One region of the Bacillus sp. 37MA genome, then DNA from elsewhere that is predicted to be linked to it. Evidence: riboswitches for the same ligand, from Rfam matches in the RefSeq annotation. Region 1 holds a riboswitch; each other region holds the start of a gene.

The links. A riboswitch is a leader RNA that binds a small molecule or an ion and turns the genes downstream of it on or off. The one in region 1 is predicted to bind cyclic di-GMP.
Region 2: linked by a shared signal. The riboswitch ahead of A3M5_RS0104385 (hypothetical protein) and the one ahead of A3M5_RS0113420 (hypothetical protein) in region 1 are both predicted to bind cyclic di-GMP.
Region 3: linked by a shared signal. The riboswitch ahead of A3M5_RS22775 (glycosyltransferase family 2 protein) and the one ahead of A3M5_RS0113420 (hypothetical protein) in region 1 are both predicted to bind cyclic di-GMP.
Region 4: linked by a shared signal. The riboswitch ahead of A3M5_RS23555 (putative bifunctional diguanylate cyclase/phosphodiesterase) and the one ahead of A3M5_RS0113420 (hypothetical protein) in region 1 are both predicted to bind cyclic di-GMP.

What each region holds. Positions count from the first base shown of each region.
Region 1 covers NZ_KB889752.1:2,405,963-2,411,056, reverse strand. The annotation lists gene A3M5_RS23810 (ATP-binding protein) at 1-1,114, shown strand, start outside; gene A3M5_RS26860 (hypothetical protein) at 1,444-1,521, shown strand; gene A3M5_RS0113425 (cupin domain-containing protein) at 1,578-1,976, opposite strand; cyclic di-GMP riboswitch class I at 2,363-2,449, shown strand; gene A3M5_RS0113420 (hypothetical protein) at 2,501-2,824, shown strand; gene A3M5_RS0113415 (NAD(P)/FAD-dependent oxidoreductase) at 3,340-4,407, opposite strand; gene A3M5_RS0113410 (YuzB family protein) at 4,573-4,809, shown strand; gene A3M5_RS0113405 (DUF2225 domain-containing protein) at 4,850-5,094, opposite strand, start outside.
Region 2 covers NZ_KB889752.1:809,917-815,010, forward strand. The annotation lists gene A3M5_RS24305 (hypothetical protein) at 5-205, opposite strand; gene A3M5_RS25140 (hypothetical protein) at 217-357, opposite strand; gene A3M5_RS0104360 (hypothetical protein) at 503-1,108, opposite strand; gene A3M5_RS0104365 (helix-turn-helix domain-containing protein) at 1,235-1,462, opposite strand; gene A3M5_RS26550 (helix-turn-helix domain-containing protein) at 1,455-1,577, opposite strand; partial or broken gene A3M5_RS25960 (DUF1064 domain-containing protein) at 1,572-1,742, shown strand; gene A3M5_RS25150 (hypothetical protein) at 1,778-1,933, shown strand; gene A3M5_RS25155 (hypothetical protein) at 1,938-2,126, shown strand; gene A3M5_RS0104380 (hypothetical protein) at 2,145-2,354, shown strand; cyclic di-GMP riboswitch class I at 2,821-2,903, shown strand; gene A3M5_RS0104385 (hypothetical protein) at 2,940-3,239, shown strand; gene A3M5_RS26555 (N-acetylmuramoyl-L-alanine amidase) at 3,634-4,008, shown strand; gene A3M5_RS25160 (S-layer homology domain-containing protein) at 3,948-4,139, shown strand; gene A3M5_RS0104395 (YhcN/YlaJ family sporulation lipoprotein) at 4,161-4,661, opposite strand; gene A3M5_RS26365 (hypothetical protein) at 4,990-5,094, shown strand, end outside.
Region 3 covers NZ_KB889752.1:1,662,812-1,667,905, reverse strand. The annotation lists gene galU (UTP--glucose-1-phosphate uridylyltransferase GalU) at 197-1,087, opposite strand; gene A3M5_RS22775 (glycosyltransferase family 2 protein) at 1,165-3,114, opposite strand; cyclic di-GMP riboswitch class I at 3,132-3,216, opposite strand; gene A3M5_RS0109390 (YqhV family protein) at 3,355-3,630, opposite strand; gene A3M5_RS26835 (DUF2238 domain-containing protein) at 3,797-3,895, shown strand; gene A3M5_RS0109380 (hypothetical protein) at 4,079-4,909, shown strand; gene A3M5_RS0109375 (NAD(P)/FAD-dependent oxidoreductase) at 4,972-5,094, opposite strand, start outside.
Region 4 covers NZ_KB889752.1:241,889-246,982, forward strand. The annotation lists gene A3M5_RS0101355 (DUF2268 domain-containing putative Zn-dependent protease) at 1-559, shown strand, start outside; gene A3M5_RS0101360 (class I SAM-dependent methyltransferase) at 583-1,290, opposite strand; cyclic di-GMP riboswitch class I at 1,765-1,851, shown strand; gene A3M5_RS23555 (putative bifunctional diguanylate cyclase/phosphodiesterase) at 2,148-4,484, shown strand; cyclic di-AMP (ydaO/yuaA leader) riboswitch at 4,641-4,780, shown strand; gene A3M5_RS0101370 (sporulation protein) at 4,936-5,094, shown strand, end outside.

The sequences.
Region 1 (5,094 bases):
AAAGAATGAAGAACTCTCTTATTTAAATAGTCATTTGGAAGAAATCGTAGGAAATCGAACGCGCCAATTAGAAAAAACAAAAAAGATGCTCATAGAAAGTGAACAGCGGTATCGTTCTCTTTTTGAAAACCATCCGGATACGATTGTTTTATTTGATGTAGAGGGAAATAGTTTGCAGGTAAACCGTGCTAAAACAAATCGTACAGATGAGTGGGAAGAACGGCTGCTGACTCAATTGAAAAAATCGTACCCAACCCACTATTTTGAAAAAGCGCTTCAAGGGAAGCCTCAAAGTTTTGAAACGACGATTGAAGTAGAGGCACACTCTTCTTTCGACTATACGGTTACGTTTGTACCAGTTTGGGCTGCTGAAGATGTGATTGGTGTTTTTGGCATTTACGAGGAGATCACCGAAAGAAAAAGAACAGAAGAGCTCTTACGAAAATCTGAAAAATTAGAGATTGTCAGCCATCTCGCAGCTAGCATGTCTCATGAAGTAAGGAACCCGTTAACGGCAGCGAGGGGGTTTATGCAGCTGCTACATGAAGATCCATCGTTGGAAAATGGAGGACATTTCCTAGATATCGCTCTAAAAGAGATTGACCGGGCAACAGAAATTATCAATGATTATTTAACGTTTGCTAAACCGGCACCTATAACAGTGGAGAAAGTAAACGTGTTGGAAGAAATCCAGTCTACGATCCAAATCATTACTCCGTTGGCTAACATGAATGCCGTTCACATTAGCTTCACGTTTAACAAACAGGCCAATTATTTCATCTTAGGTGAAAGAAGTAAATTACAACAAGGTTTAATTAACATACTGAAAAATGGAATAGAAGCAATGCCGAATGGTGGGAAACTGCAGCTGAACTTACTCTCAAATGAGTTCAATGTCCAAATTGACATACAGGATACAGGTATAGGAATGACACCACAACAATTAAGCCGTCTTGGCGAGCCTTATTTTTCAACAAAGGGAAATGAAAAAGGAACGGGACTCGGAATGATGGTTTCCTTTAGTCTTATAAAAGGCATGAATGGACAGATCCGAGTAACAAGTGAAGTAAATAAAGGAGCATGCTTCTCCATCCTATTCCCTGTCTATCAGTAACAATTAAATAAGGTAGAAGGGTTCTAGTATAAATAATTGGGGAAGGTATAAAGAAACGAAAAGTTTCCTAAGTGGAATCTGTATGAATCTTTCAATATCATACTATAACTGAACTGTCTATACTTATCTGGGCACAAAAATTAAGGTCAAGTGTTCATGACCCTCTTTTCCTATCTAGAATAAGTATATATGTAGCAATTGAATTTTTTGCACCAGAACCAGATATTTTACGCTCTCAATGGAAACCATTTTGATCAATCTTTATTCAAAATGGTTTCTTTTCATTTGTTGCAAAATAAGGCTTCGTACGATACTTTAAATCAAACTGTATTCCAAACCTACAGAAATTCGCTAAAGAGCCAAAAAGCAAACTGGAGGACGCGGCTAAAAAGAAAAACACAAAATAAATAGAAGCAATCGGTGATTCACCGATTGCTTCTATTTTTAAGCGCCTCTTTACTTCTTACATAAATGAAGCGTCAGCCGGACGGTGTGCTGTGTAGATCGCTTCTCCATCACTTTCACCATCAAAAATAACGGGTACATTAGGTGTGAAAAGGACGACATCTCCTGCTTCTGCTTCATATCTGTTGCCTTGTAGGTCACGCAAAACAAATTTACCTTTTGTAACAACTTTATATTCTACAACTTCATATAAGAATTCAAATGATTCGCCAGGCTGCATAGAAAAGAAGCCGAGTGTAAGTGGATTTGGTGTTTCTGCTACCGGTACGTCAACAATTTGGCTGTTCACTCCTGGTTGGCTAATAATGGTAGATACATCTAGTTTTGGAAACGTTTTTTCTAAATCTGCTGCTTTAAATACTTGAATTCCTGGTGTTTCGCTCAATACTTTAGTCATGTGTGACACTCCTATTTATGTAGTTTTTGATTAAATTGATACTATGCTCATTATATAATCTAATGTTCCAAAAACAAAGTATGCACTTTATTAACATATAGTGTTAAAAATTATACTATGTTTGCACCAGAACCGATATGCGGATACTTATTTACGAATACAAACAATCTTTACGGTCATTGAGAGCGATGAAAGCAGTATTAGTAAATTGAATTTAGAACAAGCAAAAATAGCTGGAAGAGTATCTTTGGCATATATCTCTCTCATAAATTGAGTAGCGTCTGGTGGATTCTTCGTTAAATGAACCGACCGACCTCCTGTGAAATGAAGCAAATCGATTTTGTTGACGCGACATTATTCGACATGATTTAATGTATATAAATTCTTAATGAAAAAGGCAAACTTATCGAAAGGTAAGGACGCAAAACTACGGGTCTAACATTCTTATGGACTATGACAGCCAGGTTGCCAAATAGGGCTTTAACTCCGTATTTGGACCAATAACTGTTTAAGGTGGGTGAAAAATGCGGGGAGAAACAAATGAATTAAAAATGAACGTTGAAAAGTTTTTTTTATTATTGCAAAACTATCCCGATGACTTTGATTCGACATCAGTATTTGTGCGGTTTTTGCGCTCTTTTTTAAGGATAAATGTTCAAGAAAGAGTGTTACCTACTATTGAAGTAATAACATTAATAAAAGAGCAGAAACCCAATATCTTCCGTTCGATAAGAAAACTTTCAGAAGAAGATAACATGTTAGCATTTTTGACTGGTTTATCGATGGATTCTCAAGAAGCAGAAAGCCGACTCCAATCCATTTACGAAGGTAGAAGGGGAGAACAATAAAAATGGGACGCTAATAGTAAAGTTTTGAGCGTGTAGAAAAGAGTGAATATTCCGTGAGTACCCTTTTTTGTCGTACAGATGCCGTATATATTGAGCAAGTAAAAAATAAAAGGATACAGGTGCTATTTTTAAGGCAGTGTATTGTTTTGAAGGAACAGGATTCCCTTTGTTGAAATACATGATTAAGGGAAGAGAAAATGGTGAAGAGGATAGCTAAAGTAGTGATAGAAAAGAATAAAGAGAAGGTTAGTACCTCCTTTTATCGAAGGGTGATTAAAAAAGAATCAAGGGGATGGATGGGTCACTATAGAGTACGATGATAACCTTTTATTTCCTGCAACAATGGACGAAGTAGTACCAGATAGAAGAAAAAATTTTTAGTAAATAAAAAACGGCGGGTTCCCCCGCCATTTCCCTGCCCGTTTTTTGACGGGTTTTTATTTATTTTGAGGAGTGCTTTTTCAGAAACATTGATATACCAGTGTTTTCAGATTAATCTTACCTAAGATTATTCCTCATCCATTATGATATTTATACATCCATAATACACCAGACTTCAAGAATCGTGCGACACGCCCTGTAATGGCGCGATCCGCTACAAACCCAAAGCCTTGCTTTTTGCCGAGTGAACCAAGTACGCCTTTTAGTTTCATTTCTGGCATTTTTTCAGGAAGCGGTTCACCTTTCCAACGTTTCTGTAAAACGTCGACGATTTGCTCAGCTTGTTCCTCAGCCAGCTGTGCGCTTGGTGCATGCGGCAAGCTTGCACAGTCACCTACAACATAAACGTGTTCATTGCCCGGCACATTATGATGGGAAGTCAATATAACACGGTCGGATCGGTCTTTTTCAACATTCATTTCACGTACGACATGGCTAGGTTGAATACCCGCTGTCCAGACGATCGCATCCATCGGGTATACATCTTCATGATTGTAAAGGCGATTCGGCTCCACACGCGTAATATTTGCATCGCTAATGACATCAACACCGTGATCGGTAAACCATTTTTCAATGTAGCGGCTCAGTCTTTGCGGGAAGTCTTTCAAAATGCGCGGTCCACGGTCAAAGAGTTTAATGTCAAGATCTGGGCGGCTTTCACGCAGCTCACTTGCCAGTTCGATACCGGAAAGGCCAGCGCCGACAATGCCGACTTTGGAGCCTGCAGGCATGTTATTGAGTGTTTGGTACGTTTGACGCGATTTATGAATGGTTTGAATGCTGTGTGTATGCTCGGCAGCACCTGGCACGTTATGAAATTTATCTTCACAGCCTAGACCAACAATAAGATCATCGTAGGCAAGTGCACCGTTCGTTTCTAATACAATTTCTTTTTTGTCGACATCAATTGCTGCAATTTCATCATAAATAAGCTTTAATTTTTCGTGTTCTGGAAATGACACACGCACTTCATGATCAGATGCAGTTCCAGCCGCAAGCGCATAATATTCCGTTTTTAAACAGTGGTATGGCACTCTGTCCACGAGTGTAATTGTGACATCGTCGGGCAAATGGTTCGGAAGCAGCCTGAGAAGCACACGCATGTTTCCATAGCCTCCCCCTAGCAAAACTAAATTTCTCATAGGTACGACCCCTTTATTCAATATTATATGTATATAAGCCTGTTCGTTTATTCACACCAAGTATAACCAAAACAGCATTATTATACAACCGGCACAGAGGAAACTTGTGGCTTTTTTCAAAATGAATTTGGTAGTACAATGAAACAGAAGAGGTGAACTTATAGTATGAAACCAATCATCGAATTTTGCGTCAGCAATTTGGCAAACGGATCGCAAAAAGCGTTTGAACAATTAGAGCGTGATTCTAATCTTGATGTGATCGAATACGGCTGTCTCAGCTACTGTACACGATGTTCGGAATCGCCATTCGCACTCGTCAACGGGGAAGTTGTCGGCGGAGAGACGCCGGACGAACTCGTTGCTAATATATATACATTTATAGACGAAACATGGCTGTTTTAAACGTCAAAAAACCGGGGTATATGCGGCACCCCGGTTTTTCTTAGGCTGATTGTCCCTGTGCTTTCATATGCTTGCGAAGCTCGTGCCAACGTTCACGCGCCATTTCAATAACTTGCTTTTCATTCGAATTGCGTTGCCGCTCAATGACTTTTGAGAAAAAGGACACGGCTTTGTCGAATTTGCCGAGCTTGTGATTTAACTCCCCGAGTAAATACAACACTTTGATTTCTGACATTTTCGCAGAAACATCTTCTTTAGAAAATGCTTCTTCATATTCACGAGCAG
Region 2 (5,094 bases), 1.6 Mb from region 1:
TACATCAGCGACTTTGAGCGGCTGCTTCTTGTTCAGTCTTAGCTTTGGCTGCTGCTTCTTTTTCCTTTTTTTTAGCAGCTACTTGTTCAGCTTTAATCTTTTCGTCAGCGGCAGCTTTCTCAACTTTTTCAGAGTTGACAGGTTTCGCTGCTTCCTTCTCGGAAGTTTCTTCTGATTTTTGCTCAGACGCTGTTTCTTCCGACACCGGCATTATTGCTATGTCGCTAATCCACCACCGGCGATAAATGCAGCTGGTTTCAACGACCGCTTTTTGATTGCGCGGACAATCAATAAGACGATCCCAACACCGATAGCGAGAAAACCGAGTAAAGCCAAAAGTAGGGCGGTAATATCCATTATTTATCATCCTTTACGTATTTATTATCTAAACGATACAGGACAAAAGTTTGGCATACAAGATAAATTTCGACAAATAAGGGAAAAAGCGCAAAGAAAAAAGCCGTCATTGGCTCGGCTTTCTCATACATAAAGGTGGTGGTGCTTATTGAAAATCAACATGAATGTCGAACGATTCGCCAATCTCATTATTGTTTTCATCATGAGGTGGATCAATCAAAACCCGTATCCATTCAATATCTTCGGGCTGTGAGTTTTGCAAAACATATACATATGATCCTGTATGATTCACTTTTCCGTAAAAATCACCAGATATCATATTCGACAACGTGATGTCCGGATCAAGTTGCTCGCCCGTATTCGTTACGATTTTGACAAAACTGAGCCAAAGATTGTCTGTCGCTTCGGTTGAATGCGCTATATCCATTTCCACTTGGACGAATTGCAAGTTATTTGTTCCGTAATAAGTAGCGGCTTCGCCTGCCAGTTTACCGGATACAGTTGATACGAGTGGGAGTGAAACAGTGAATGGGCCGGACGTGACAGGATCAACGCTCATGCTCTTTTTAATCTGTGTGAACGTACCTGTTTCGTTCAAGATTGTTTTGTTTTCACTGCTGGTTTTCGTTGCAGCTGGTTCTTCTTTTGTTTCTACCGCAGTTTCTTTTTCAGGTGTAGCTTCTTCGCTACATGCTGCCAAAACAAAGCTTAAAAGCAAAAAAAGTAAAGATAGGCCTAATTTGTTTTTCATATGAAAGTCCTCCCTTTTATTAAAGGATACAGAACGAAAGTTCCTATTTAAATCTGGAATTATACAAATTAGTAAATATATAAAATTGCATAAAGGCGGTGGTGCTTATTGGTTGTTTTCTTCTTCTTAACAAAGTAAATCACCGATTTTGATATTAAAGAGTCGGCAAAGCTTAAAGATTGTTTCAAAAGCAATCGTTGTGGACGTTTCATTAAGTAGCTTTGAAATTGTTGTGCGGCTTAACCCAGTAGCATCATGAACATCTTTGATAGACATTTTATGTTGTTCCATTAATATGCGCAGGTTGCTTTTAATACGCCCAACACGCAGGTCCGGGTATTGGTGATTATTCACTAGCGTTTTCTTCTTTTTCAACAAGCTTAATTAGATCGCCGATTTCACATTCGAAGAATTTGCACAGTACGTAGGTAGTATTGGCATCGATACGCTTTGTTTCATTCTCCGATATTTATTACAGGATAAGTTTAAAAAGGGCGGCACAACACAACGGAAAATTGAATACATCGCTGATTTTGAAGTATTGCATCATGACGGGCATATTGAAGTGATCGACATAAAAGGTGTGTCAACACCTGTATTTGCACTCAAAAGAAAGCTGTTTGAAGCGAAATATCCGCAATCATCTGTCTGTGGTGGCTTATTCGCAGATTGATTGATGGAGGGTGGATCGAGCTAGACCAGCTGGTGAGGAATCGGACGAAAAGGAAGAAAGAGAAGGAAGCGATCAATAACGAACTACCTGTCGGTGCAGCTAAAGCAATAGCGACGCATAACAACATATTGAAATCAAGTAAGAGTGTATAAAGGTTTGAGTGCGTACGGTATGGATACTGTGCAGCAGGACAGCAATACTTATGCCTATCAATTTATCCAAGCGCGGTCAGCGATAGCGGAAATGAGTCTGCCTGTTTCTGTGCCATCTGCTGTTTCAAGCAATACAAATACCACACATGGGCAATTAAACGGATTACGAGATAGCTTAAATTCATTGATTTAAAAAGGAGGAAACAACATTATGAACCTTTCAATCACTTTAAATGACGGGAGCTCCATTTCGGCCACAATTCCAGACTTTTCAGCTTCAGCTTTTGCGTCGAATCTGAACGAACCAAAACTCATGGCCATTGCCATTGGTAGCATTGTTTTAAATAAAAACATTATCGTCTCAATCACGCCGTCTGAAATTGATCCGAATGCGAACGTGGCGATTTATCTCAGTAACTGACCAGAAATGAAAGAAACCGTCGAGAATTACAAAGCTACTGACTATTCATCTCAAATCAATGACCAGCGCCTTTCCGTCGTTGTTATTGGTGACAGCATTGTTAATAAAAATATGATCAAGATGATTACGCCTATTGCACAGCCTGCGTAATAAATAGAAGGTTATTCAAAGAAAGGTCGTGTGACTAGGAAATATAAGGATGAGTAGTATGTATTAATAAATATTCATGAAGAAGAGAAAATAATTGAGGAAATTCGGAAGAAGCGCCCATATCGAGTGCTTTTTTTATTGATAGTTTTATATGTTAAATACTAGAAAATTTACAATTATAAATACAGTACCCATGATCATACTACTATTTAAAAACAATTATTAAGCTAAATTCTACAAAGATCGACAAATTTCAATAAAATTTAGCTTATATTTTTATGTGAATTGTCGTATGATAAAAGAAATAAATTGAAATTGTACGAAAGGGCAAAACTACTGAAAAGTGGGGACGCAAAACTACAGGGGCTAAAGTAGACGCCAAGCCAGCCAGTTGCCGAATACGGGCCTCCGTACGATTTAGATGGGGGAAACAAAATGAATAAAAGAAATATGAGAAAAAACGCTCGGAGAATTTATATAGGCTATTTAACTTCAAAACAGAGCAAAGCAATTGAATGGTACGAGCAAAAAAGAAAAGAAAGTAAACTAAAGGTATCAAAACTTGTTTTAGACACGATCAGTGGTTGGCATAGACATAGATATCTGAAATATGAGTATTTAGAGCGGGGATGTATTAATATACTAATCAGAAAAGAGTTCAGAGAAAAGAAATTATATCATTACAAAAAATATGCTGAATTATCCTTAAGCTATGAAGAGCAGGTAAAAGCGTAAGTTGAAAAAGTTTAGTACAGACATTAATCGTTAATCAACAGTAGTATTTATTTCTCTTTAGAAATGGATATAAATGCTGATAAATCAACGTTTACAGATATGGAATCCTTGAGGAACAAATAGTGGATTAACGAAAAATAAATAGCAACACAACGAGCGTCCATTCGGGCGCTCTTTTTATATAGATTTTCATAAAGGAGAGTAAGGAGACACACCATTGGAATTAACTCAACTACCACCAGAGTTATGAGCGCAGGGAGTATTTTGTACCCTTTTTTGTATGGCTTTTGAGATTTCAGATGACGGAATCAAAAGAGCGGGAGAATAAGCTTATGGCTCAGATTGATAAACAAAATGAAACGCAGGATAAGATTGTCTCGTCTCAGGCGCAAAGATATTTGTTTCGATCCACCTAAATGCAGGTGGGGGAACGGGTTATGAAACACTTGTATACTCCCAAAATAAAGAAGCCAGTATCATTCACGCCGAAATTAGAAAGGTTCTGGATAAGTACAACGTAAAAGATCGAGGAATTAAAAATCGACCAGATTTAGCAGTGTTAAAAGGAACGAAGGCGACGGCTTTGCTGCTTGAAATGGCTTTTATTGATAATAAGGCTGATATGGATCTGCTTAATAATCAGACATACTTAGCACAGTTGTGTCAGGTTCGAGCCAAGCTATATCAAGCGAAAAGGAGGATACAGAAGTGGAATATAAAAAAGACGCAGCACCTTCACCACGGTTTGAAGAAGCAAAACAATGGGTGAAAGAAAACGGCATTAGCGATGGAACATATCCGCAACGTCCGGTTACACGAGAAGAAGTGTGGTCGATGTTGCATCGTATGAGAAGCAAAATAGCAAATAGCCCCGGTTTCGACCGGGGGTGTTATTTATGAAACAATTGATAAGGTTTGTAGTCAGGCATTCGGAAATACTCTGCGAACAGCATCACTAAATTCATCGAAGAACCCTTCAACTGGTTCACCGCCCCTTATCCGATCAGCATAATCCTTCATTTGAGTGCTGAAATCTGGATCTTCGGAAACATACACTTTTTCAACAGAAGTATCCGCTTCTTTTACTTTTTCTTCAATTTTATTTTTCAGATCGTCATTTACTTTCGTGCCGTTTTTTAAATCAACGGCTGCATAAGCCTTATGATCTGTTACAAGTACTGTTGCACCATTTACTTCGTCTAATTCTTCAACACGGTCAGCAGTCTTTTCTGACACATCCAAATTGGCATTAGTGGTTTGATCAGTATTATCCATGCCATTGTCTGCTTTTTGATCATCATGCACAACATTTTCGACCGAATCGTTTTTGGCATTATCCGTAGCATTATCACGGTTATTCATACAAGCCCCGAGTGAAAACATGGTCATGCAGGCTGTCATATAAATCAATATTTTTTTCATTGAAAGTCCTCCCTTATAAATGTTAATAAAGGATAGGCTCTCCAATGGATTAATTTATATTCAGTAAGGGTAATAAAAAGCAGTCATTGAATAAACAAATGACTGTTCCAATGTGAAAGGGGTAAGGAATAGTCTCCCCTGTCGGGCTGAGGACATACAGCAATACATTTGCTAAATTGGGATCAGCGAAGAATTAGAATAAACACAAGCATGCCCCGGTTACGGTTACGCTTTTTGCGGTAGGGGCTTTTTTTGAAAAATAAGTTTAAAACATAAGGATAGAGTCAATTAATCATACTAAACACTACTAAAGTTAAGGAGGATCGATATGAGCGATTTTGCAGAAACACCGGAAGAAACACCAGTAAAACCACTGGAAGAAACACCAACAGAACCACCAGTGGAGACACCGATAAAACCCCCGGAAGAAACA
Region 3 (5,094 bases), 740 kb from region 1:
GTAACAAAGGAAAGAATAAGCACGACGTAATCCGAGCATCACTTTTCCAGGATGTGGATTTATGTAATTGAAAAAGAAAAGAATACTTGCATAATCAAAAGGACCAAACAGCTATTTTAGCTGAATGGTCCTTTTCCTAACAAACGATCAGTCTCTTGAATCAATGGTTTCGATAGGGACGTTTGTTTATCCCACATTACGGTAATACTTTTTTTGCGCTTTCTCTTTTGACTACATGTTCTAAATACGTTAACAGCTGTTCTCTCATATCACTTCTTTGCAGCCCCATTTCCGTGTTTGCTTTTAAGTAACCGAGCTTATCTCCAATATCATAGCGGCTTCCTGCTACTTGCAGGGCATAGATGATTTCGTCACTACACAATTCCCGTAAGGCATCTGTTAATTGAATTTCATTCCCGGCTCCTTTTCGTCCTTTTTGTAAAAGGGGAAAGATCGAAGGCTGTAAAATATATCTTCCCATAATCGCAATGCGTGATGGAGCCTCTAACAAGGAAGGCTTTTCGATTAAATTATGAACCTCACATACATCTCCAATTTGTTCCCCAGGAGCAATAATTCCATATTTACTCACTTCAGACGGTTCAACCGTTTGGACCCCTATCACATTGGCATGATATTCGTCGTAAACGTCTATTAACTGCTGTAAGGCAGGTTTTTTAGACACCATAATATCATCGCCTAAAAGAACGGCAAAAGGTTCCTTCCCAATAAATTGTTGAGCGCATAAAATGGCGTGACCCAATCCTAAAGGTTCTTTTTGTCTAATATAGTGAATATTTGCTATGTTGGAAACTTCTTTTAACTCTTTCAAAAGGTCAAATTTTTCTTTTTCAATAAGCGCCTGTTCTAGTTCAATTGACTTATCGAAATGGTCTTCAATAGAGCGTTTATTCCGTCCAGTCACGATAATAATATTTTCGATTCCAGATTGAACTGCTTCTTCAACAATATATTGAATAGCCGGTTTATCAACGATCGGCAACATTTCTTTCGGCTGTGCTTTCGTTACGGGCAGGAATCTTGTACCTAACCCGGCCGCGGGAATAATCGCTTTTTTTATTTTCATGAATGCTCCTTTCAATCTATATGCCTTGTTGCCCGCTGTCTATATAAGATAGTGGGCAACAAGGCACACTAATTAAACTAATACTTGCTGATAAGTTCTTTATCAACTATTGTGTAGCCTCTTGAGTTTTCAAAAACATATTGAATGACTTTTATAAATTCATTTTTCTCCAGTTCATTGAAAACGATTTTGAAAAATAATTTGTTATCTTTTTCATATATGTCTTGAATAACGCCGCCAACTCCTGACAGCTCTGGATTGGAAAGCTCGACCAGATCGCCTAGTTTATATGAATCATTCACAAGATAATCATTTTTGTACAAAATAATTTGATTGATCGACATTTGGTAGATATTAAAGGTCGAATGACTTTTTTCAGACAAGTTGGATAACCAAACGTGAGAATTGGTGAATGTAATGTTTTCTTCACCATCCGGTTTTGGTCGTTCCATGCAGACAAGAATACTGACAAAGATACTACTAATGTTGTAGCAGCACCAAATTAAATTTACAACGATAGAGGAATAGGAATACATATTGTAATACATCTTATATAAACCGAAGATGATCGCTGAGATGGACAGAATGAATAGGATGATGTGAGGTAGAGCGAGCGTAAAGTGAAAGTATTTGGAATCGGTCTTTTTCTCTTTTGACGTAACATTAAAATCGAGCTGTCTTTTCAAGAAAAATTCAGCGAAAGCGGCTTTAGCGAGATAAGGTGCTAACGATACTTCATATATATTCGCCCAGTACATCGTTCGATGGTTTTGAGAGAGCAGCTTAAAAATCAAGAATGATGCGATAAGAGAGGGACCTGCAAATAAAAGTAAATCATAAACATTTGTTGAAACGAACGGAATGCCCGTTAGCAGAAATATAATCGGTGCGATGATAAACATAAGCTTTTGAAGACCACAAAACCAATAGAGGATGCCACTGAAATAAATAAGGCGCTGTGATACGTTTAGTCCTTTTAGTTTTGTAGGACCCCATTTTTTCATCACTTGAATATTGCCTCGTGCCCACCGTTTTCGCTGCTTCACTAAATCACCAAACGTATCGACACTCATTCCGAACACTAACGGTTCATTGACGAAGACCGTTTCATAGCCTTTTGCTTGAATGATAATGCCTGTCGCCAAATCTTCTGTTATACTTCCGGTTGGAAAACCGCCAATATCTTCGACTGTACTTCTTCGGAACACCGCATTTGTTCCAACATGCAGCACGACGTTAAAAGCAGCCCGGCCAGCTTCAACAAAACGCATAAAGAAATCTTGCTCATTCGGTATTTCTTTAAAGTATCGCAAGTTATTTTGAAAAGGATCGGAGTTATAAAATACTTGCGGCGTTTGGACAAATCCGACATTTTTCTTGGTGAAATACCCCATCGTTCTTCGTAAAAAATAACTTTTCGGAATCATATCCGCATCCAGCAGCATGACAAATTCCCCGTTTGTTTTGTTAAAAGCATTATTTAAATTGCCGGCTTTTGCATGTTCATTGGATTCACGGGTGATGTAGCCTACATCAAACTCTTCGGCAAGCAATTTAATTTCTTCTCTGTTCCCATCATCACAAATATAGATGGATAATTTCGAAGCGGGATACTTTAACGACTTACAGCCCGCAACGGTTTTTTTGAGTACATCGGCTGGCTCATTATACGTAGCGATAAATACATCAACAGTAGGGGAAGTGCGAAATAAGTCCATGCTTTTAAACTGAATTTTATACTCCTTTAAAAATGTTAAACGAAAAACGTTGGACTGAAAAAAATCAACAAATTCAGATAAAAATAAAACAACGCCAAGGATGATGGTTAAGGTACTGAACATTGGAATGGTTTCTAAACCTCGCCATAAAATGTACGCGGAGTTACAGAGGACAGCCGTGAGAATGAAAAACAGTTTAAATTTTTTCCATTTACAGGCTAATAAATACAAGAGGAATAACAACAATACGATGAGGATGGTCAAAATGACTTTCGCATTCATATTCGTTACTTGCATTGCAACTTCCATTCCGATCCCCCCGTTTATGAGGCGGCCCAGCCGTCATAGCCACTTGGCCTTAGACCTGTAACTTTGCGTCCTAACCTTTCGATTAGTTTGCCTTTATCTGAATTTTTAATCTTAAAATAATGATACTATCCCCCATTCAAGTTAAATGTATGAAAGGGCGCTCGTTCTTATTCAGATGAAATCTAAAGAAGCAATTGTATAATAAAAAGGACAGAACAGTAATATTGACTGATCCGCCGCTCATTTAGATTTTAAACTGAAAAGAATGAGTAAAATCCCGCTTATGAGACAGATGCTTTTTGTTAAAGGGATTTTTTCTGCGAGGCCCGCTATGCCTATTCCGGTCGTGACGATCAAAATAAAAGGACCGACTAAGGCAAGTAAACTGTTGATGTAAAAAGCTTTTTCTAAATCATTCAATTTAAGCATCAACATCGCAGCAGTTATCTCGATACTACCTGAAATGAGTCTCAATACAATCATGAAGAGAAGTGCTTTTTCAATAAAAAGGACCATCTTATCACCCTTAGACATCTATTTATTCATCATCTATATGCATTTAGCGGGTGAACTAGATCCATGAAAATGAATAAAGCAGCAAATGAAAACGTTCAGTGATCATAGTGAACCATTCCATTTTAGTAGGGTGAAAAGATGAGACGTACGTTCATTTTATTCGCTCATTTGCAGCATTTGGTGGGAGATTTTTGAATTCAGCATGGATCAATTAGTCGGACGGACTTCTCAAAGCGGAGGAAATACAGACACAATGACGGACTGAATGGCAGATACTGTCGACAGATTTCTTGTGGCGGCACGGGCAGGATGGTGGAAAAAGAGAGAGCAAGATCTACACTTTCTTGAATGTAGAAGTTTCAAGAAAGTATTTTTATTCGTTGAAAACGAGTAAAATGAATAGTGCTTCGATATGTTTTGATCAATGCGGGGAGATGAAAAGAACTAAATGGCTTCTTCTTTTTTTACCATTATTTTTAATACAGTTTTACAATTAGTTTCTTTAATGGGATTTATTTTCGTAATTGGATTTATGCTGGATTTTTTACAAAAACAATCGGTTACGTATTTATACCGAACGTTTAATAAGAAAGGCTATTTAGTAACGGCCTGGATCGGCACACCTATCCATGAATTCGGACATGTCATCATGTGCCTGCTATTTAGACATCGGATTAAAAAGGTGCAATGGGTTCCAACTAGAGGGGATATACATTATTTAGGTTTTGTGGAGCATAGCTACAACCCGAGAAGTCTGTATCAGAAAATAGGCAACTTTTTTATCGGGATCGGTCCTTTTATTTCAGGCGTAGTGTCCTTAATAATTCTTATGTATTGTTTCGTTCCTGAATCCTATCGCCTCTATACAGCTTATTTAGAAAATCAAGTTCAGCCAGAACAAATAAGCCTCGATATGGTGAAGAGTGTGTTACTATCTTCGGGTGTATTGTTTCAAAGCTTGTTCACCATAGGAAATATCGTGAATCCGTTATTCTGGCTATTTATTTTCTTTGCGATAAGCATATCGACACATATCGCTTTAAGCAAAGAAGATATAAAAGGGGCCGCAACGGGAATTTCTTCCGTATTCATTGTATTGCTAACGTTCAATTTACTCGGAGCTTTTTTCCATTTTGACAGCAGTAAAATGATTTCTACCCTTACAAGCTATCATGCGTATACAATGGCTTTTGCCAGTTTAGCCATTTTGTTTTCTTGTGTCACTTTATGTATTTGTTTTATACTTTACATCGTAATGCATAAAGTTAAACGGCGTTAACTGAAAAATAAAGAGCTGCGATCCGTAGCTCTTTATTTATTTGAAATTCTTATAGAGTACCTTCATAGTAATTTGTCAGCCCACTTTTCTTCGGCCAATTCACCGTTTATTTTAACGCCTATTTCATATCCCTGTTCCGCCGCCCCGATCAAGCTTGTGAATGAATTTTTAGCATCTCCGACAAT
Region 4 (5,094 bases), 2.2 Mb from region 1:
GAATGGACCAGAGGCTCCGATCTTTATTTTTCCAATTAAAAATGCTCGCCTTTCAGCGAGTAAAAATAGGATTAAAAAAAACGGGGTAACCGTTATGGGGGCAATCTTTTTATTTTTATCCCCTGATCTAGTAAAAGAAGAAATAAAAGCTATATTCGCTCATGAATATAACCATGTGTGCCGGTTAGCCTACTTAAATGTAGAGAATGAAAAGCTCACTTTAAAAGATTCGCTTATTATTGAAGGGCTCGGGGAGTTTGCTGTTAAAGAATTATATGGAGAAAAGTGGTTAGCCCCATGGGCCCATCTTTATTCATTTGAAGAGATCGTGGGATTGTGGAAGCGCCACTTTGTTCCGTCATTGACTACGATGGGGAAGGAAAAACACGATCTTTTTTTATATGGTAATAATCGACAACTTCCGAAATGGATTGGGTATTATATAGGGTTTCAAATCGTGGATTCTTATCAAATGCTTCACGGTCCTTTTAAGAATAACGAATTGTATGCCAAAACGTCTGAAGAGTTGATCGCTGGATCTAAGTTTCCGTATAAGTGACTAGTTAGGAAGAAATAAAAAAATTATTTGAAGCCACAACGAAACACACGAAAGCCAAGAGGGACAGTGGATTGATGTATAAAAGAGTGGTGATTATCCCATAAATCATACCATTCATCGCTAAGATTCTTCGATGGGTTCATATCGGTAATTTCCGTTTGGATGAGTTCAGAAGAGGGGGTTATCATGTCGATATGTGTAAATCCGATCTGTTGCAGTTTCACTTTCCACTCCTCTTCACTCAAAACTTCGTGTATGCCGTATAGGGTGCGCACTTTTTTTTGTACTTTTCTTGATAGTGGCTCTTCCGCTGTCATTTCAATAAGGATCATACGCCCATCCCTTTTTAATAATCTGAATAGTTCATTTAACGTCTTAGAAATAGTAGTAAACGTAATAACGGATTCCGCTATAATGAAATCAAAACTATTGTCTTTAAAATGTAATTTTTGTGCATCTCCTTCGATCACTTGTACTGTTGACTCTTGATTCTTGAAGCGTTCTCTTGCTTTTTCAAGCATAATGGGGTGATTATCTACGGCTGTCACTTGACAACCATATTTTTGATTTAGAAAAGCTGCTGTTTGTCCAGTTCCACAGCCAATATCTAAAACTGAACTGCATGGATGGATGATTTCATCTTGCAATAGAAGTTGTGTTAAAGGAAAACCACCAGGATGCGCTCCACCAATTCCAAAATAGGCTAATAAATCTAGATAGTTATGGCTCATCAAGTATCCCCTATTCCTAAAAATTTTTTGCTAGTAGTGGTACTATATATCAACTTATGTTGAACCTTAAGCGAGGTGCATGTGAAAATAATGGATTATTTTAAGTTCCACTGGCCAATCGATTTGTTTCTCTTCAAGTAAAAGAACCTAATACAACGCTTTTCAAAGATGTGTGATCTGTTTCAACTAAGTTTTCGAGCAGGTTTTTAATTTATGTCTACAGTTCGGTTTTCCCCAATGTCCTTTATCACTCCTGAAAGGTTTGTCCATAAACTCGTAGGTAGTAAGAATACTTCTGAGAAAAGTAGATTATACTGGTTTTGGTATTGAATATAAGATTATTATGTATATAGTTAGATCGACACTAAAGGAAAAACTATATAAAAAAATCAAGTTGCATCTCTATGTAAAAATGAATATAATCGGGACATAAGAGAACGATTATTCCTATTTTCACGTTATAAATAGGAAATTCTACGATAACGGCAAACTTATCGAAAGGTAAGGACGCAAAGCTACGGGTCTAAGGCCGTTAAAAGCTATGATCGCCGGGTTACCGAAAAGAATTGGAGATATTTAAAAAGGAACGATTTACATTTTTTTGTGATTATATCCCTTATTTGTATGCGCCCACCAATCTTTTTGGTGGGTTTTTTGTAGTTGAAATTAACAAGGTAATGGAAGACTTAAACAAATTTTAAATTGACGATCTTTTTAATAAGACGAAGAAGTGTACACGGATCTAAATCTTGTTTTATCAAAACCCAATTGTTCTTTTTCTTCATTGATATTCTTAAGAAAAGAGATTTGTCTAGCTATGCCTTCAGGGATAGCCTTTAATATGGAGGTATGAAAAAGTGACTACATTACTACGACAACCTGTGATGGTTTTTATAATAGCCATTATCATGTTATCTTATATTTGGATTTATTTCTTTCAAAACGATGAAATTATCAGAGAAACAGGCGTGTTCGTTCTGCAACTTATAGGAGTATCAGTGAGCTTTATTTGGGTGTATCAAACTTATGATTCATTAAAAAAAGAAAAGGACAAGGAAAGTAATTTCTGGCTATTGATAGGAATAGGTATGGTTCCTTATGGTGTAGCTTGGCTTATTTCGGGTTATTATCATCTACTTTTGCGAACAAACGCTCCTTATCCTGGATTTGATGATTATTTATGGATTCTCGCGTATTTGATTTGGATCATTGCTCTAATCTATAAACTGAAATTAGTTTTAAAGAAAACTGAAATTACTCGGTTCATATTTGATATTAGCATTTTTATGATTGTAATAATTTCTTTAATCTGGGAATTGCTTTTATCTAACGTTTTCCTTAATTTAAGTGGTAACTTCTTAACCGATGCAATTGGTATTGCCTATCCGGTGATTGACCTTACGTTGCTATTTGTTACTATTTTATTGTATTTTACTACCAGAAATAATGTTAGAAAAACGATTTTTACTTTTATTTCAATTGGCTTTACTTTTCAGATAATTGCTGATTTTATTTATGTTTATCAATCTCTCAATGGGTCGTACATAATTGGAGGTTGGATTAATCCTCTTTGGAACTTGACGTTGCTACTAAAAGGGGCTGCTGGTCTATACATTTTACATATTAAAAAATCATCAATACATGAAGAGGGATATTTTACTAAGATTAAGCACCATGATATTCTTTCGTATATATTGCTCTTGTCATTTCTAATCTATATGTTTTGTTACTCTTTTGATCATTTTGTTTTTATAGAGTATGCTTTTTTTATTGTTATATTTATGGTGATTACTAGACAGGTTATCGTACTGTTCCAGAAAGAAACAGCATTAGAGGAACTTAATGCTCTTTCAAAAAGTTTAGAAAAACAAGTAGAAAATAAAACACAAGAGTTGCAAAATGCTCTTAATAAAGTAAATAAAATGGCTAAATATGACAACTTAACAGGTTTACCGAACCGTTATATGCTTAATGAATGTCTTGACGAAACAATTGAGCGATGTAAGCAAAATAACAAGGAACTAGCCATCATGTTTTTAGATCTAGATCGATTTAAGATCGTAAATGATACAATGGGGCATCACACGGGCGACCTTCTTCTAATAGAGGTTTCCAAAAGGTTAAGACGTAGTGTAAGAGAAGATGATATTGTGGCACGACAAGGAGGCGATGAATTCATCATTCTACTTGAAGATATTGATAAAGATAGTGTGGCGCAAGTAGCACAACGAATTATTGATGAGTTTGTTCCACCATTTACCTTAAACAATAAAGAATTTTTTACAACGACGAGTATTGGAATTAGTATATTCCCTAACGATGGTCAAAATCAGGTAGACATCATTAAAAGTGCAGATAAAGCCATGTATTTAGCAAAAGAACGTGGCAAGAACAACTATCAATTTTATCGTGTAGTTAGTGATACTGTAAATCGAAAAATGATGTTGGAAGAAGGGCTGAGACGTGCCATTGAAGAAAGTGAACTGTATTTACATTATCAACCGCAAATTGATTTAAAAACAAGTGAAATGGTTGGAATAGAAGCTCTTTTAAGATGGGACCACCCCGAACTAGGAAAAGTTTCCCCGAATGAGTTTATTCCAATAGCAGAAGAAACGGGTCTTATCATTCCGATAGGGGAATGGGTTCTACGAGCAGCTTGTAAACAAAATAAAACGTGGCAAGTGGAGGGTTATCCTCCTATTAAAGTAGCTGTTAACGTATCTACTTATCAACTTAGGAGTCGTGATTTTCTTGAGTATGTAAAACAAGTTTTACAAGAAACAGGGTTACAGCCAGAGTTTCTCGAATTAGAAATTACAGAAAGTCTCATGCAAAATTTAATGGAAACTAGGATCATCATAAATAAACTAAAAAAGATAGGGGTAAACATAGCAATTGATGATTTTGGAACAGGTTATTCGTCATTGAGTGTTCTTAATCATTTGCCAATTGACGTGATCAAAATTGATCGAACATTTATTAACGATATGTTAACGAATTCAAATACCAGTGCATTGGTGAAAACAATGATCGAAATGGGGAAAAATTTAAACATTAAACTTGTAGCAGAAGGAATTGAAAGCGAAGAACAGAGAATAGTTCTAAAAGATTTAAAATGTCAAATAGGTCAAGGCTACCTTTTTAGTCTACCTATACCAGTTGAAGAGATGGAAAAATTATTAAATATGTAAGTTCTGTCAATTTCAATATCAGGCCTGAGATTCAAAATTATATATACATAAATATTGCGTTCATATATTTCAATTAAAGAAATCTATTTTTTTCTTTACAAACATTCATTTCGGGAGTATAGTAGCAATCATCAATTTAATATGTATATTGAATCATACCTAATACCGCTTAATCCATTGGAGTGGGGGACCCAATTTCGTGCAAACCACTAGGGGTGAATCCTTCGTTAGAAGGTAGGGCTACTTTCGAGGCCCGAATCCGACAGCTAACCCCATCAGCGTTTCAAAAGGAGGTTTGCTTTGTTGTTTTAAAGAACACTAAGTAGGACCTTAGTGTTCTTTTTTGTAATTTCTAGGTCGTTTATTGATTTTGCTCATAATAAGGAACGATATAAGCTACAAAAATTGGGCCGGTTAAATATAATCCCAATTTCAGGAGGATTTTCGCGCAGTGATTAGAGTATTTAGGAGCCTAATAGGTAGTGTAAGTGGCAAAGCAAGTATTAATCTTACGTTGGACACGAATGAATTTTTACCAGGAGAAAAAGTGAACGGTTATTTTTCTATTAAAGGCGGTTTGTTTAAGCAACAACTTAATAGACTAGAATGT